Regions from separate parts of the Variovorax monticola genome, predicted to be linked through region 2. Evidence: predicted binding sites of a transcription regulator. Region 2 holds the regulator's gene; each other region holds the start of a gene.

Region 1 (3,873 bases), on a different contig from region 2:
CGGTCATCTGCACGGCCAGCCGGTCGTGGCGGTGCTGTCGCGCATCGGCAAGGTCGCGGCGGCGGTCACGGCCACGGTGCTGCTCGAGCGCTTCGGCGTGCGGGCCATCGTGTTCACCGGTGTCGCGGGCGGACTGGCGCCGGGCGTGAATGTGGGCGACGTGGTGGTGGCGACAGCGCTGCTGCAGCACGACATGGACGCCTCGCCGATCTTTCCGAAGCACGAGGTGCCGTTGATGGGGCTGTCGCGCTTTGCGGCGGACGCTGCGATCAGCGACGCACTGTCGGATGTCGTCGCGGGCGTGCTGCGCGACCCGGTGGCGTTGATCGGGCAGGCGGGCGTCGACGAGTTCGGCCTGTGGTCGCCGAAGGTGCACCGCGGCCTGCTGGTGAGCGGCGACCGCTTCGTGTCGACGACGGCCGAGAGCGCGGCGCTGCAGCGCGACCTGCCCGACGCGCTGGCCGTCGAGATGGAAGGCGCGGCGGTGGCGCAGGTGTGCCACGACTACGGCGTGCCCTTCGCGGCCATGCGCACGATTTCCGACCGGGCCGACGACGCGGCGCATGGCGACTTCGCGCGCTTCGTCGCCGTGGTCGCGAGCCGCTACAGCCTGGCGCTGGTCGGCGCGTGGCTGGCCACGCTGCCTGCTGCCGACAGCGCGGCTACTTGAGCCAGCCGCGCCGGCGGAAGTACCACATCGGCCCCAGCGCGCTCGCCGCCATCAGCACGAGGGCGTAGGGATAGCCCATGGACCAGTCCAGCTCGGGCATGAACTTGAAGTTCATGCCGTAGATGCTCGCGATCAGCGTGGGCGGCAGCAGCGCCACGCTGGCCACCGAGAAGATCTTGATGGTCTTGTTCTGGTTGATGTTGATGAAGCCGACGGTCGCATCCATCAGGAAGTTGATCTTGTCGAACAGGAAGGCCGTGTGGTTGTCCAGCGACTCGATGTCGCGCAGGATCTGGCGCGCTTCCTCGAACTGCTCGGCGTTGAGCATCTTGCTGCGCATCATGAAGCTCACGGCGCGGCGCGTGTCCATCACGTTGCGGCGGATGCGCCCGTTCAAGTCTTCCTGCCGCGCGATGAGGCCGAGCACTTCGCCGGCCAGCTCGTCGGTGACGTTGCCCGAGAGCACCTTCTTGCCCGCCACTTCGAGCTCGTCGTAGATGTTCTCCAGCGTGTCGGCCGAGTACTCGGCGTCGGCGTCGAAGAGCTTGAGCATCACTTCTTTCGCGTCTTCGATCAGCCCCGGCGCGCGGCGCGCGCGCATGCGCAGCAGGCGGAACACGGGCACGTCCTCGTCGTGGATCGAGAACAGCACGCCGCGACTGCGCAGGTCGGAGTTGTGCTGGTTCAGGATGAAGGCCACGCGAACGGTGCGGGGGTCTTCGTCGTCGTCGATCAAGAAGTCGGAGCGGATGTGCAGCTCGCCGTTGTCTTCTTCATAGAAGCGGGCCGATTCCTCGATGTCCTCGTCCATCGCGTCTTCGGGAATCGACAGGCCGTAGTACTGCTTGATCCAGCGTTTTTCTTCGAGCGTGGGCGACTCAAGGTCCACCCAGATCGGCTGGAACTTGGAGAGCTCTTCGAGCGACTCGATCTCTTCCTGAACGAGGCGGCCGTTGGCGAGCGTAAAGATGTTGAGCATGGGCTCACTCCCGGGTGTGACTGGAAACGTGGGGCGGGGGAGGGGCGCTTTCAATTCCCGGGCCCGACGCGCGCGAAAAACGTGTCAGTGAAAGGGAGTTGAAAGCTGCCGAGACGGGGCGGTTTCCATGGGAAGAATCTCTGGTTGCAGCGAGGCGCGATTATGTCACCGGCCATATGACGGCCGACGGCCGGACTGGACAGGCATACAGTAAAGTCGGGCGCATGCAGACCGCTGCGCCCCTTGCTTTTCCCGCCGCGCCGAAGACCCAGGCCGAGCGCCTGGCCGCCGCGCTGTCCATGCTCAACGAGGCGCAGCGCGCGGCGGTCGAGCACGGCGTGGGCGCCGCCATCGGTGATGCCGCCACCGAGCGCGACGAACGTCCGCTGCTCGTCATTGCCGGCGCCGGTTCGGGCAAGACCAGCACGCTGGCGCACCGCGTGGCGCACCTCATTGCCGGCGGCGTCGATCCGCAGCGCTTGCTGCTGTTGACCTTCTCGCGCCGGGCCGCGCAGGAAATGGAACGCCGCGCCGGCCAGGTGCTGGCCAGGGTGCTCGGGCTGAAGTCCGAAGCGCCGCCCGTGCTGCCATGGGCCGGCACCTTCCACGGCGTCGGCGCGCGGCTGCTGCGCGAATATGCCCCGCAGATCGGGCTGGACGAGAACTTCACCATCCACGACCGCGGCGACGCTGAAGACCTGATGGGGTGGGTGCGCCATGAACTCGGGCTGTCGTCCACCGTGAACCGCTTTCCGCGCAAGGGCACCTGCCTGTCGATCTACTCGCGCTGCGTGAACACGCGCGCGCCGCTGGCGCAGGTATTGAAGGAATCTTTTCCCTGGTGCGCCGAGTGGGAGGCCGAACTCAAGAAGCTGTTCGGCGGCTACGTCGAGGCCAAGCAGCAGCAGAACGTGCTCGACTACGACGACCTGCTGCTCTATTGGGCCGAAATGGCCGCCGAGCCCGCGCTGGCCGCGCAGATGGGCGCACGCTTCGACCATGTGCTGATCGACGAATACCAGGACACCAACCTGCTGCAGGCGTCGATCCTGCTGGGGCTCAAGCCCGACGGGCGCGGCGTGACGGTGGTGGGCGACGACGCGCAGTCGATCTATTCGTTTCGCGGCGCCACGGTGCGCAACATCCTCGACTTTCCCTCGCAGTTCACGCAGCAAGCCCGCGTGGTCACGCTGGAGCGCAACTACCGCTCGACGCAGCCGATCCTCGACGTGTCGAACCGCGTGATCGCGCAGGCGGCCGAGCGCCACGCCAAGACGCTGTGGACCGACAAGCCCTCGGCCGGCAAGCCGGTGCTGGTGCTCGTGGCGGACGAAGCGGGGCAGGCGCGCTGGGTGGCCGACAAGGTGTTGGCGCACCGCGAGGGCGGGCTCGCGCTGAAGTCGCAGGCGGTGCTGTTTCGCACCTCCTCGCACAGCGCGGGCCTCGAGCTGGAGCTGGCGCGGCGCAACATTCCGTTCGTGAAATTCGGCGGACTCAAGTTCCTGGAAGCCTCGCACGTGAAAGACCTGCTCGCGGTGCTGCGCTTTGCACAAAACCCGCGCGGGCGCATGGCGGGCTTTCGCGTGACGCAGCTCATTCCGGGCATCGGGCCCGCCACGGGTGCGCGGCTGCTGGATGCGATGGACAAGGCGACCGACCCGGCGGCGGCGGTGCGCGACTTCGTACCGCCTTCCGCCGCGCGCGCGCAGTGGGCCGAGTTCGCCGACGCGTATGCGGCCCTGCGCGCGCCGTCGCTGCCCTGGCCGGCCGACGTGGAGGTGGCGGTGAACTGGTACCTGCCGCACCTGGAGCGGCTGTACGAGGACACCTCCGGCGTGCGGCGCGCCGACGTGGAGCAGCTGGCGCGGCTGGCCGCGGGGTACGGCTCGCGCGAGCGCTTCCTGACCGAACTCACGCTCGATCCGCCCGAGGCCACCAGCGACCGCCCGGGCCCGCCGTTGCTCGACGAGGACTACCTGATCCTCTCGACCATCCACTCGGCCAAGGGGCAGGAGTGGAATTCGGTGCACGTGCTCAACGTGGTCGACGGCTGCATGCCGGCCGACGTGGCACAGGGCGCGCAAGAGCTGGAGGAAGAGCGTCGGCTGCTCTACGTGGCCATGACGCGGGCGCGCGACCACCTGCACCTGCTGGTGCCGCAGCGCTTCCACATCACGCAGCAGGCGGCGCGCGGCGACCGCCACCTGTACGCCAACCGCACGCG
Region 2 (3,873 bases):
CGCCGATCAACGCGCCGATGGGCAGGCCCAGCACCGAGGCCATGGACCAGCCCAGAAAGACGAAGGTGACGGCGCGCCCGCGCTGCTCCGCCGGCACCAGCAGGCCGACGCACGCCGCGGCCTGCGGGGTGAAGATGGCCGGCGCGATGACCGTGAGCATGCGCACCGGCAGCAAGGCGCCGAAGCTCGGCATCCAAGCCGCGATCAGGTGCCCGGCGGCATACCAGAGCATGGTGAGGGCCAGCAGCCGGCGGCGGTCCCAGCCCGCTACAGCGGCGGCCAGCAGCGGCGCGCCGATGCACATCACCACCGCGGCAGCCGTGATCAATTGCCCTGCGGTGGCGACGCCGACGGACAGCGACATGCTGATTTCATTGAGCGTGCCCGGCACCACCATCACGCCGGTGCCGATCACGAAATTGCCGGCAAGCAGCGCCCAGAGCGCGCGTTGCGACGCACGCTGCGGCGCGGCCAGGCTCACCGGCGGACCTGCAGCGCGCCCGGGTTCACGATGTTCGTGGGATTGCCGTTGATGTAGCTCACGACGTTGTCGAACGCCTGGCCAAAGTAGCTCTCGTAGCTTTCCTGCTCCACGTAGCCGATGTGCGGCGTGCAGATGCAGTTTTCCAGCCGCAGCAGCGCGTGGCCCTGCAGCGGCGGTTCGCTCTCGAACACGTCGATGGCGGCCAGCCCCGGGCGGCCGCGGTTGAGCGCGGCGAGCAAGGCGTCGGCTTCGACCAGTTCGGCGCGCGAGGTGTTGACGAACAGCGCCGTCGGTTTCATGCGGGACAGGTCTTCCAGTGTGATGAGCCCGTTGGTTTCTTCGTTGAGCCGCAGATGCACCGACAGCACGTCGGCGGCGGCAAAGAATTCGTGGCGGTTCTGCGCGACCTGGAAGCCGTCGGAACGGGCCTTGGCGCAGCTGGCTTCACGCCCCCAGATCACGACCTGCATGCCGAAAGCCTGCCCGTAGCGCGCCACGAGTTGGCCGATGCGGCCATAGCCCCAGATGCACAGCGTCTTGCCCTTGAGCACCGAGCCGAGTCCGAAGTTGGGCGGCATCGACGCCGACTTGAGCCCGGATTGCTGCCACGCGCCGTGCTTGAGGTTGCTGATGTACTGCGGCAGCCTGCGCATGGCGGCCATGATGAGCGCCCAGGTGAGCTCGGCGGGCGCCTGCGGAGAGCCCGAGCCCTCTGCCACCGCCACGCCGCGCTCGGTACAGGCCGCCACGTCGATGTGGCCGGCGACGCGCCCGGTCTGCGAAATGAGCTTGAGCTTGGGCAGCTTTTCGATGAGCTGGCGAGAAATCTGGGAGCGCTCGCGAATCAGCACGATCACGTCGGCGTCCTTGAGGCGGACCGACAACTGCCCGATGCCTTTCACCGTGTTGGTGTAGACCTTGGCCGCGTACGCGTCCAGCTTGGCGGCGCAGCGCAACTTGCGCACCGCGTCCTGGTAGTCGTCGAGGATCACAATGTTCATGGCGTGCCATTGTGCCTCGCAGCATCGGCATGTCGCACCGGTGAACGTTTGGATACCCAGCCCCGGGGCGGCTTCCAAGCCACGCCCGGGGAGTGTTCGCCTCAGTGCAGGCGCGTCGATCGGTGGACCGTGGCCAGGGTTTCGGCGGCTTCGATGGCGGCCAGCCGGTCGAGCTCGTCGCACACGTCGGCCATGCGCCCGGAGATCACGACGCGGTTATTGCGCTGCTGGCCTTTGCCGTCGACCACGCGAACCACGCGCAGGGGGCGTGCAGGGGCCGTGGCGACCTCGGGCGCCGAAGCGTTGCTGCCGGCGCGGGTGGTGCAAGCGGGGCGCACGGCGACGTAGCGCAATCCGGCGGACGTGTCGTTGGGGTCGAGTCGGTCCCTGGCGTGGGGCCGGCGCGCCGGAATCAGGCGGTTGGCCAGCGATTGCAGCGGCATCCAGAAATCAGCGATGGCGAGGAGGGCGATTCCCATGTGAACTCCAAAAAAGTATGAGGTTGAACACAGGCAGGATTTCTTGAATCGGCCGCGACAGGGTGATGGCGACCTTGCGCCATACGCCCGCCACCTGTCGCGGCCGGATGAGGTGCTGCTGTCAGCAGGCCATGGGCCTACATGAGCATGGTGTTGCGGATGAGCCCGACCGCGAGGCCTTCGATTTCGAAGGGCTCTCCCGGCTGCACGATGATGGTCGGGTAGTCGGGGTTTTCGGCGTGGAGCTCGATGACCTGCTTGTTGCGCTTCAGGCGCTTGACGGTCACCTCTTCGCCCAGTCGCGCAACCACGATCTGCCCATTGCGCGCTTCCTTGGTGGCCTGAACGGCGAGCAGGTCGCCGTCCATGATGCCGGCGTCGCGCATCGACATGCCGCGCACCTTCAGCAGGTAGTCGGGCTGGCGCTGGAACAGCGTGTTCTCGACGTAGTAGGTCTGGTCGACATGCTCTTGCGCCAGGATGGGCGAGCCAGCCGCGACACGACCGATGAGCGGCAGCGCCAACTGGGCCATGCCGGGCAGCGAGAGCGAGAACTGGCCGCCTTCGCGGTGGCGCGTTTCGTTGAGCGAACGCAGGGCGTCGCCCTTGAGGCGGATGCCGCGCGAGGTGCCGCTGACGAGTTCGATCACGCCCTTGCGGGCCAGCGCCTGAAGGTGTTCTTCGGCGGCATTGGCCGACTTGAACCCCAGTTCATTGGCGATTTCGGCGCGCGTGGGCGGCGCGCCGGTGCGTGCGATGGCGCTCTGGATCAAGTCCAGGATCTGCTGCTGGCGGGCTGTAAGCTTCACGGCGAACTGCATATGTGGTTCCTTGCGGCACTGGGTAGATATCCAGTAGCTGTATTTTTAACCAGTTTTTAGAAGTTGACAAGTCATGGTCAATTCCCTTTCGTCCGAACTGCGTCGTGTGGTGGTCCTGGGCACCGGCGGCACCATTGCCGGCAAGGCCGCCAGCAGCGGCGACAACATCGGCTACACCGCCGGGCAGGTCGGCGTGGCGGACCTGCTGGGCGGCATCGCGCCCGCCGGCGTGACGCTGGTGGCGGAGCAGGTGGCGCAACTCGACAGCAAGGACATGTCCTTCGAGGTGTGGCAGAAGCTGGCGCAACGCTGCGCGCATTGGCTCGCGCAGCCGGACGTGGCGGGCATCGTGATCACGCACGGCACGGACACGCTCGAGGAAACTGCCTTCTTCCTGCACACCGTGCTGGCTGCGACCAAGCCCGTGGTGCTGACCTGCGCGATGCGACCCGCGACTGCGCTGGCGCCTGATGGACCCCAGAATGTCCGGGACGCCATCGGCGTTGCTGCCACGGCAGGCGCGCGGGGCGTGACAGCGGTGTGCGCTGGAACCATCCACAGCGGTTTGGACATCCAGAAGACCCACACCTACCGGCTCGATGCCTTTGCGTCAGGCGATGCCGGGCCGGTGGGCTATGTGGAGGAAGGCGAAGTGCGCCTGGTCCGGGGATGGCCCGAAGCTGCTGCGTCGCACACGGCGAAGGTCGTCAATGAAGGCGCATTGCAATGGCCGCGCGTCGAGATCGTCATGAGCCATGCGGGCGCCAGCGGGGCGCTGGTCGATGCGCTCGTTCTGTCCGGTGGCTCGGCGAGTGCCGCGCCGCTGCGAGGACTGGTGCTGGCAGCGACTGGCAACGGCACGTTGCACCATGCGCTCGAAAAAGCCGCGCTGAAGGCTGAGTCCGAAGGTGTGGCGGTGATTCGCGCGACGCGATGCGCGAATGGGCGCATCCTTCCGACGGGAGGCGAGCAGTTGCGCGACGCGGGCGCGTGGACTCCAGTAAAGGCGCGCATCGCGCTGATGCTGGAACTGCTCGGGTAAGGAAGAAGAAGCCGCCCTGTGCAAATGGCCGAGGGCGGCTGCGAAA
Region 3 (3,873 bases), on a different contig from region 2:
GACCATCTTGCCGTCGATGGTGGCCACGCGGCCGCCCTGGTCGTACACCAGCGGGCCGTGGCGGATGGTGTTGCTGGTGGTGCCCATGCCGCGCCGCGTGAGGGCGCGCACGCGCGCCTCGAGCTCCTGCAGGCTGAAGGGCTTGGCCATGTAGTCGTCGGCGCCGTGGTCCAGGCCCTTGACGCGTTCTTCCACGCTGTCGGCCGCCGTGAGCACCAGCACCGGCAGCTGCGAGCCGCGCGCGCGCAGGCGTTTGAGGATCTCGATGCCGTGCAGGCCGGGCAGCCCCAGGTCGAGGATCAGCAGGTCGAACTCGTCATGGGTCATGAGCGCGGTGTCGGCCTGCGAACCGTTGGCCACGTGGTCGACCGCCGCACCCGAGGTGCGCAGGCTGCGCAGCAGGGCATCGGCCAGCACCTGGTCGTCTTCGGCAATCAGAATCCGCATGCGGCACCCCCGGCCTGTGTCGTGTGTCCGGCGCCGGACCGGCACCGTTCACATTTGTCTCTGCGCCGGAGTCTAGCCCGCTGTATAGGCTTCCAGACCGATGGTTACCACGGTGGCGATGTCGTCGCCCACGCTGCTTTTGAACTCGCGCTCGGCCTGCGTCACTGCGCTGCGGAAGGCGTCGAGCCAGGCCAGGCCGTCGGCCGTGAACAGCACGCGCCGCGCCCGCGCGTCCAGCGGGTCGGGCCCGCGCGTGACCAGCCCCCAGGCCTCGCACTGGTCCACCAGCGCGCCCATCGCCTGCTTGGTCATGCCGGCGCGCTCGGCCAGCTCGGTCAGGCGCGAGCCCTCGCGCGCCAGATGCCGCGTGATGTGAATGTGCGCCGCGCTCACCTGCGCGCGCGCCGCCAGGTTCGACAGCGCCAGCGGCACGTCGATGTCGTGCGCCATCAGTTCGAGCACGCGCGCATCGAAACGCCGCATGGCATGGCCCAGCAGGCGGCCCAGGTGGGTCTGGCGCCAGGCGTCGGTGTCGGGTGGAAATGCGGCTTCGGACATGGCGCCAAATGGTAAAGCAAACTGATCAAAAAATGGGTTTACTCGAACCAACGAACCCCTACACTACTGTTCAAGCATCCAGCCTGTGGTTAAAAGCAGATCGGATGACACCTCACACAAACCGTTGATATTCAAGGAGATTTCCACATGGACGCAGTTGTCAAGGGCGCAAGCATCTCGGTCGCCAACAGTGAAAAGGCCAAGGCCCTGCAGGCCGCGCTGGCACAAATCGAAAAGCAGTTCGGCAAGGGCACGATCATGCGGCTCGGCGAAGGCGAGGCGCTCGAAGACATCCAGGTGGTCTCCACCGGCTCGCTCGGCCTGGACATCGCCCTGGGCGTCGGCGGCCTGCCGCGCGGCCGCGTGATCGAAATCTACGGCCCTGAATCGTCGGGCAAGACCACGCTCACGTTGCAGGTCATCGCCTCCATGCAGAAGCAGGCCGGCACCTGCGCCTTCGTCGACGCCGAGCATGCGCTCGACGTGCAATACGCCCAGAAGCTCGGCGTGAACCTGTCCGACCTGCTGATCAGCCAGCCCGACACCGGCGAGCAGGCGCTCGAAATCGTCGACTCGCTGGTGCGCTCGGGCGCCGTCGACCTGATCGTCATCGACTCGGTCGCCGCGCTCACGCCCAAGGCCGAAATCGAAGGCGAAATGGGCGACTCGCTGCCCGGCCTGCAGGCCCGCCTGATGAGCCAGGCGCTGCGCAAGCTCACCGCCACCATCAAGAAGACCAACTGCATGGTCATCTTCATCAACCAGATCCGCATGAAGATCGGCGTGATGTTCGGCTCGCCCGAAACCACCACCGGCGGCAACGCGCTGAAGTTCTACGCCTCGGTGCGCCTGGACATCCGCCGCATCGGCACCATCAAGAAGGGCGACGAGGCCATCGGCAACGAAACCAAGGTGAAGGTGGTGAAGAACAAGGTGTCGCCTCCGTTCAAGACGGCGGAGTTCGACATTCTGTTCGGCGAGGGCATCAGCCGCGAAGGCGAAGTCATCGACATGGGCGTGACCGCCAAGATCGTCGACAAGTCGGGCGCCTGGTACGCCTACAACGGCGAAAAAATCGGCCAGGGCCGTGACAACGCCCGCGAGTTCCTGCGCGAGAACCCCGAGCTGTCGCGCGAAATCGAGAACAAGGTGCGCGAGTCGCTGGGCATTCCGCTGCTGGCCGCCGACGCCGGCGCCACGCCCGAGAAGCCGCAGAAGGCCGCCAAGGCGGACAAGGCCGAGAAGGCAGACAAGGCCGAGAAGGGCGAATAAGATCCCGCGCGGCTCCGCGGCCTCATGCGGGGCCGCGCGAGCAAGGCCAGGACCCGCCGCATGGCATTCAACGCCCCCTCCCTCAAAGGCCGCGCCCTGCGCCTGCTGAGCCAGCGCGAGCATTCGCGCCTGGAACTGGAGCGCAAGCTCGCGAAGCACGAAGAAGAGCCCGGCACGCTGGCCAAGGCGCTCGACGAACTGACCGCGAAAGACTTCATCAGCGAACTGCGCGTGGTGGCCTCGGTGCTGAACCAGCGCGCGGCCCGCTCCGGCGCGCTGCGGGTGCGGCAGGAGCTGCAGGCCAAGGGCATCGCGCCCGAGGCCATCGCCGAGGCGGTGGCCGGCTTGCAGGCCACGGAAGTCGAACGCGCTACGGCCCTGTGGCGCCGCCGCTTCGACGCGCCGCCCGCCGATGCGAAGGAGCGGGCGAAGCAGATGCGGTTCCTGATGGCGCGCGGTTTTTCCGGCGCCGTCGTGTCCAAGGTACTCAGGAGCGATTTCGATGAAAACGACGAATGAAGACCACGCCGCGCCCTCGCGCGTCGTCACGCAGCGCGTGCAGTGCGAATGGCGCCGCGCCTATGTGCTCGCGGCCGACCCGAAGCGCCTGCCCGACTGGGCCAGCGGCCTCGCGAAGAGCGCGCTGGTGCCGCACGGCGACCACTGGACCGTGCGCACGCCCGAAAGCGGCGACGCCCGCATGCGCTTCGCGCCGCGCAACGACTTCGGCGTGCTCGACCACTGGGTCGCGCCCGAAGGCGTGCCCGAGGTCTACCTGCCGTTTCGCGTGATCGGCGTCGCACCCGACATCTGCGAGTTGCAGTTCACGCTGTTGCGCCAGCCGCACATGGACGACGCGGCCTTCGAGCGCGATGCGCAGTGGATCGCGCGCGACCTGCTGGCGCTGCGCAATCTGCTGGAAGCCTGAGCCAGGCGGCGGGGCTTCTTCAGCCGCGCACCACGATCGGCGCGAACTTGCGCCGCGCCTTCAGCTGGTCCGCATCCCACTCGATGCCCAGGCCCGGCGTCTCCGGCGCCACTGCATGGCCGCCCTCGATGCGCAGGCGGCTCGTCGTCAGGTCGTCGAGTTGCGGGATGTACTCCACCCAGCGCGCATTCGGCACCGCCGCGCACAGGCTCACGTGCAGCTCCATCAGGAAGTGCGGGCACATCGCGATGTTGTGCGCCTCGGCCAGGTGCGCGATCTTCAGCCACGGCGTGATGCCGCCCACGCGCGCCACGTCGGCCTGCACGATGGAGCAGGCGCCCTGCTGGATGTATTCCGCGAACTGCGAGGGGTGGTACATCGACTCGCCCACCGCGATCGGCACGCTGGTGCTGGCCAGCAGCTGCGCATGCCCGCGCACGTGCTCGGCCGGCATCGGCTCCTCGAACCATGCGAGGTCGAGCGGTGCGTACTGGCGCGCGCGGCGAATGGCCTCGGCCACGGTGAAGCTTTGGTTGGCGTCCACCATCAGCTCGAAGCCAGGGCCTACCGCTTCGCGCACGGCCGACAGGCGCGCGATGTCCTGCGCCACATGCGGCTTGCCGACCTTGATCTTCGCGCCCAGAAAGCCGTCTGCCTTGGCGGCCAGC
Region 4 (3,873 bases), 400 kb from region 2:
AGCCTGAAGCGCTCGAAGCGGAACTCGCTGCCGAACAGCAGGCGAAAGCCGGGGTTGCGCGGAATCTTCGGCTCGTCAGGGTGCTTGCGTTCGTATTCGTCCAGCTTCGCAGGCAGGTCGCGCAAGGCCACGTAGGCGCGCACGATGCCGGCGACCGAGCACTCGTCGGTGATGGCCAGTGCCTCGTAGCCGAGCTGGTAGGCACGCTCGACCATTTGCTCGGGCGTCGATGCGCCGCGCTGGAAACTGAAATTCGTCAGGCAGTGCAGCTCGGCATAGCCCGGCAACGCCACGGTCGGCCGCGCCCGCATCTGCACCGGCAGCGCATGCACCTTGGCAGGCTGGCGCTTGCGCTCCTGTTTGTCGCTGAGTTCAGGCATAGAAGCCCTGCAGGTACCAGCGCACCTCGCCGGCAGCAAAGCGCGCGGAGTGCCGCTCGCGAAAGATCCACACCAGCCCGGCCTCGGGGCTCTGCGCGACGTAGTAGTCGCGCATGGCGGGCTGGCCGCCCTCGTCCTTGCCGCCCCACCAGCCGGTCTCCATGCGCTGTGGGCCGACGAGCCGGCTCAACGGGCCGCGGTAGCACGGGCGCTCGCCGTCCATGTCGAGCAGCAGCGGCTCGGGCAAGAGCCACGGCGGGTAGAGGGCGTCGGGTTGCGAGGCGGCGGCCTGCGCTTCCTTGCGGACCTTTTCGGGTGCCTTGGGCGCCTTGTCGAGTGACTTTTCTTTCTGCAGCGCCGGCCGCCACGCCTGCTTGCGCTCCGGCCGATGGTCGGCCTGCGCCGAAGGCACCACCACCTGCTGCGCCCCGAGCCGTACGCTGAGCCGCTCGACCATCTCGTGCAGCTTGTCGCCCTTGCGGTTGTCTTCCGGCAGAAAGCTGGTGCTGGCGCCGGCCCACGGGTCGGTTTCGAGCGTGCGCAGCTTCAGCCAGCTCACGGGCGCGGCCAGCGTGGTGAGGGCGAGCTTTTCGGACAGCAGCCGGCGCAGATGCGCCATGTCCTGCGTGGGCTCGGCCGTGCGCACGGTGAGCTGCTGGTGCGGCGGCAGGTTCACGCCGTTGAAGCGCTTCAGGTCGAGCGTCCACTGCAGCTCGAGCGCACGCGCGCCGCGCTGCCGCGCGCGCAGCCAGATCTGCAGGGCCGACAACAGCCGGTTGCCCGACCACATGAGTTCGGGCCCGGTCTGGGCCAGCGCGGGCAGCTCCAGCTTCTGCTCGAACACGTCGGGCAGCGTGAGCCAGGCGTGGCTTTCGGGGCGCAGGCCCCAGGCGGCGTCGAGCGCCACGCGCAATTCCGCGCCGAAGCGCCGCGTGAGGCCGCCGCGCGGCAGCGCCGCCACGTCGCCCCAGGTGCGACAGCCCAGGCGCGCGAGCAGGTCGAGGTGGCCGTGCGCGGCGGTCAGCGTGTCCAGCGGCAGGCCGGCCGGAATCTGCGGGGGACGGCGCTCTTCGCGCGCGAACAGGCGCAGCCGCGCCAGCGCGATCAGGCTGGTGGCACCCTGCGCGCCCAGCATGCGCGCGCCGGGCACGGGGTTGTACGCGAGCAGTTGCCGCATCAACTGGGTGCGCCCGCCCCACAGGCGTTCGCAAGCAGAGACCTCGAGCATCAGCGCCTCGTCCTGCCAGGCGACGTGGGGTGTGTACTGCAGCGCCCACCAGCCCAGCGCTTCAGGTGTGGGCAGGGCCGCGGCATCGGCGGCTCGGGGCGAATCGGGGCCGGCCGGGGTGGTGGGAGTGGTGGCCTCAAGCGACCACTGCAAGGCGATCCAGTGCATCCTGGCCTCCCTTCCACGCATCGATGCGCACCACGGTGGCCGACGTGGCCGTTGCGCCGGCGGGCACCGTGCCCTGCTGCTGCAAACGCAGCTTGCGCCGCAGCCGGGCGGCGGCCAGCAGCGCGGCCATGCGCTCGTTGCGCGCCGGCAGCATCACCGGCGCGGCCAGCGGCGGGCCGCGCCGCTTGAGGATGTGCAATTCGATCTGCGACGCATCGGCCTCGCTGCGCGAGGCGCTGATGCGCAGGCGCGCGGGCGAGGCCGACAGCGCGACCGATTCGGGCCGGCACACGAACAGCAGCAGCTCGTGCTGGGCGGCGGCCAGCTGCAGCCGCCGCAGTTCGCCCACCCGCGCCTGCGGCAGCCACGCCACGACGGCCGCCACGTCCGCGCAGCGCAGCGCCTGCTCGCATGCCCAGAGGCGCGCGGGCGCCGCCTCGCTCTTGACGCACATCAGAGACTCCACCGGCAGCCCCCGCGCCGCGAGCGACGCCCCGCAAGGCTCGTAGGGCGGTCCGATCAGCACCACCGGCCCGCCGCGCGCCTGCACGGCCTGGGCCAGCGCGGGCAGCAACAGCTGCCACACATGCGCTTCGGGCGCGGTTTGCAGCAGTTCCGTCATCGCCCCGACCGGCCAGCCGCCGCCCGGCAGTTCCGCGTCCAGCGCGGCGTGGCCGGTGGCGACGACCTGCGCATCGGCCAGGCCGAGTTCGTCGGCGTGCCAGACGCCGCGGCCCGCGGCGGCGGAAAAGGAGTCGAGGAAAGGGAGGCCCATGGTGAAGACTGTTAACTGTATTTTTATACAGTATTTCATGCACCACAAGCAAAGACCGGCAAAGATCGATTTACCCCGAAGGAACGCTGCCTTAAGATGAGTTTGTTAACACTTTGTGACTTCAACACACAAAATGATTCGTTCGATCGCCGCCGCCCTGACCGCCGTCACCGCCTTGTTCACCTTGGCACTGGCACTCCCCTCACCGGCGCAGGCGCAACCCAAGCCCATCGTCATCGGCCAGACCTACGTGAAGACCGGGCCGCTCGCGTCCCTGTCGACGGAGCCGCTGGTCGGCATTCGCGCCATGTTCACGGCGCTCAATGCCGCCGGCGGCATCAACGGACGGCCGGTCGAGCTGCGCCAGCTCGACGACGCCTACGACCCCGCCAAGGGCGCGGAAAACGTCAAGACCTTCGTCAACGAAGGCGCGGTCGGCATCCTCATGCCCATCGGCACCTCGTCGTCGGTCGGTGCGCTGAAAACAGCCAACGAACTGAAGATTCCCGTGGTCGGCCCTTACACCGGCGCGGGTCCGGTGGTGAAGTTCTCGGAGTACGGCTTTCCGGTGCGCATCAGCTTCGACGAGGAGTACAGCCGCATCGTGAACCACCTGTTCACCATCGGCCTGTCGCGCATCGCCTTCGCGCACAACGACAACCCGGGCGCGCGCTCGGCGATGGAAAGCACGCAGAAGTTCATTGCCGAGCGCGGCGACAAGATGGTCGGCAGCGTGGCCGTGAAGAACGACGGCTCCGACGCCGCCGAACGCGCGCAGGAGCTGGCCAGGCTCAAGCCCAAGGCGGTGGTGCTGTCGGCCACCAACGACGTGGCCGCGAAGTTCATCACCGCCTACCGCGCGGCCGGCGGCGAGACGGCCTTCTATTCGTTCTCTTTCCTCAACGGGCAGAAGCTGTTCCAGGACATCAGGAAGGACGCGGCCGGCGTGGTCATCTCCCAGGTGGTGCCCTACCCCTGGAACAGCGCGATGCCGGTGATTGCCGAGTACCAGGCGGCCATGAAGAAGATCGGCGCCACCGAGTTCAGCTACGCCAGCCTGGAGGGCTACGTCACGGCCAAGGTGATGGTCGAAGGGCTGAAGCGCGCGGGCGCGAACCCGACGGCGGACTCGCTGCACAAGGGCCTGGAATCTTTCAAGACGCTCGACCTGGGCGGCATTGCCGTGGCCTACCGGCCCGGCGAGCACCGCGGGCTGACCTTCTCGGAGCTGTCGATGCTCAAGGCCGACGGGCGCTACCTGCGCTGATCGGGCTTCGGGCCGGCGAGCCGGGCGGCCACGAAACGTTCAACCGGCCAGCACG

What was found. The regulator LexA, encoded in region 2, represses DNA repair genes until DNA is damaged. The targets are predictions, from matches to a motif close to ACTGTATNNNNATACAGT.
Region 1: ACSFA5_RS25815 (ATP-dependent helicase) is a predicted target of LexA. The motif match lies at 1,844-1,861, and genes of this name have one in related genera.
Region 3: recA (recombinase RecA) is a predicted target of LexA. The motif match lies at 1,071-1,088, and genes of this name have one in related genera.
Region 4: imuA (translesion DNA synthesis-associated protein ImuA) is a predicted target of LexA. The motif match lies at 2,566-2,583, and genes of this name have one in related genera.

The regions. Positions count from the first base shown of each region.
Region 1 covers NZ_JBPJZP010000007.1:369,107-372,979, forward strand. The annotation lists gene ACSFA5_RS25805 (5'-methylthioadenosine/adenosylhomocysteine nucleosidase) at 1-670, shown strand, start outside; gene corA (magnesium/cobalt transporter CorA) at 663-1,649, opposite strand; gene ACSFA5_RS25815 (ATP-dependent helicase) at 1,874-3,873, shown strand, end outside.
Region 2 covers NZ_JBPJZP010000002.1:1,165,976-1,169,848, forward strand. The annotation lists gene ACSFA5_RS11100 (MFS transporter) at 1-481, opposite strand, end outside; gene ACSFA5_RS11105 (D-2-hydroxyacid dehydrogenase family protein) at 478-1,485, opposite strand; gene ACSFA5_RS11110 (hypothetical protein) at 1,587-1,964, opposite strand; gene lexA (transcriptional repressor LexA) at 2,102-2,785, opposite strand; gene ACSFA5_RS11120 (asparaginase) at 2,859-3,827, shown strand.
Region 3 covers NZ_JBPJZP010000005.1:359,254-363,126, reverse strand. The annotation lists gene ACSFA5_RS19525 (response regulator) at 1-447, opposite strand, end outside; gene ACSFA5_RS19520 (MarR family winged helix-turn-helix transcriptional regulator) at 520-1,005, opposite strand; gene recA (recombinase RecA) at 1,153-2,277, shown strand; gene recX (recombination regulator RecX) at 2,338-2,796, shown strand; gene ACSFA5_RS19505 (SRPBCC family protein) at 2,780-3,205, shown strand; gene ACSFA5_RS19500 (mandelate racemase/muconate lactonizing enzyme family protein) at 3,225-3,873, opposite strand, start outside.
Region 4 covers NZ_JBPJZP010000002.1:769,780-773,652, reverse strand. The annotation lists gene ACSFA5_RS08995 (error-prone DNA polymerase) at 1-380, opposite strand, end outside; gene ACSFA5_RS08990 (Y-family DNA polymerase) at 373-1,776, opposite strand; gene imuA (translesion DNA synthesis-associated protein ImuA) at 1,745-2,551, opposite strand; gene ACSFA5_RS08980 (ABC transporter substrate-binding protein) at 2,685-3,818, shown strand; gene ACSFA5_RS08975 (cysteine hydrolase family protein) at 3,858-3,873, opposite strand, start outside.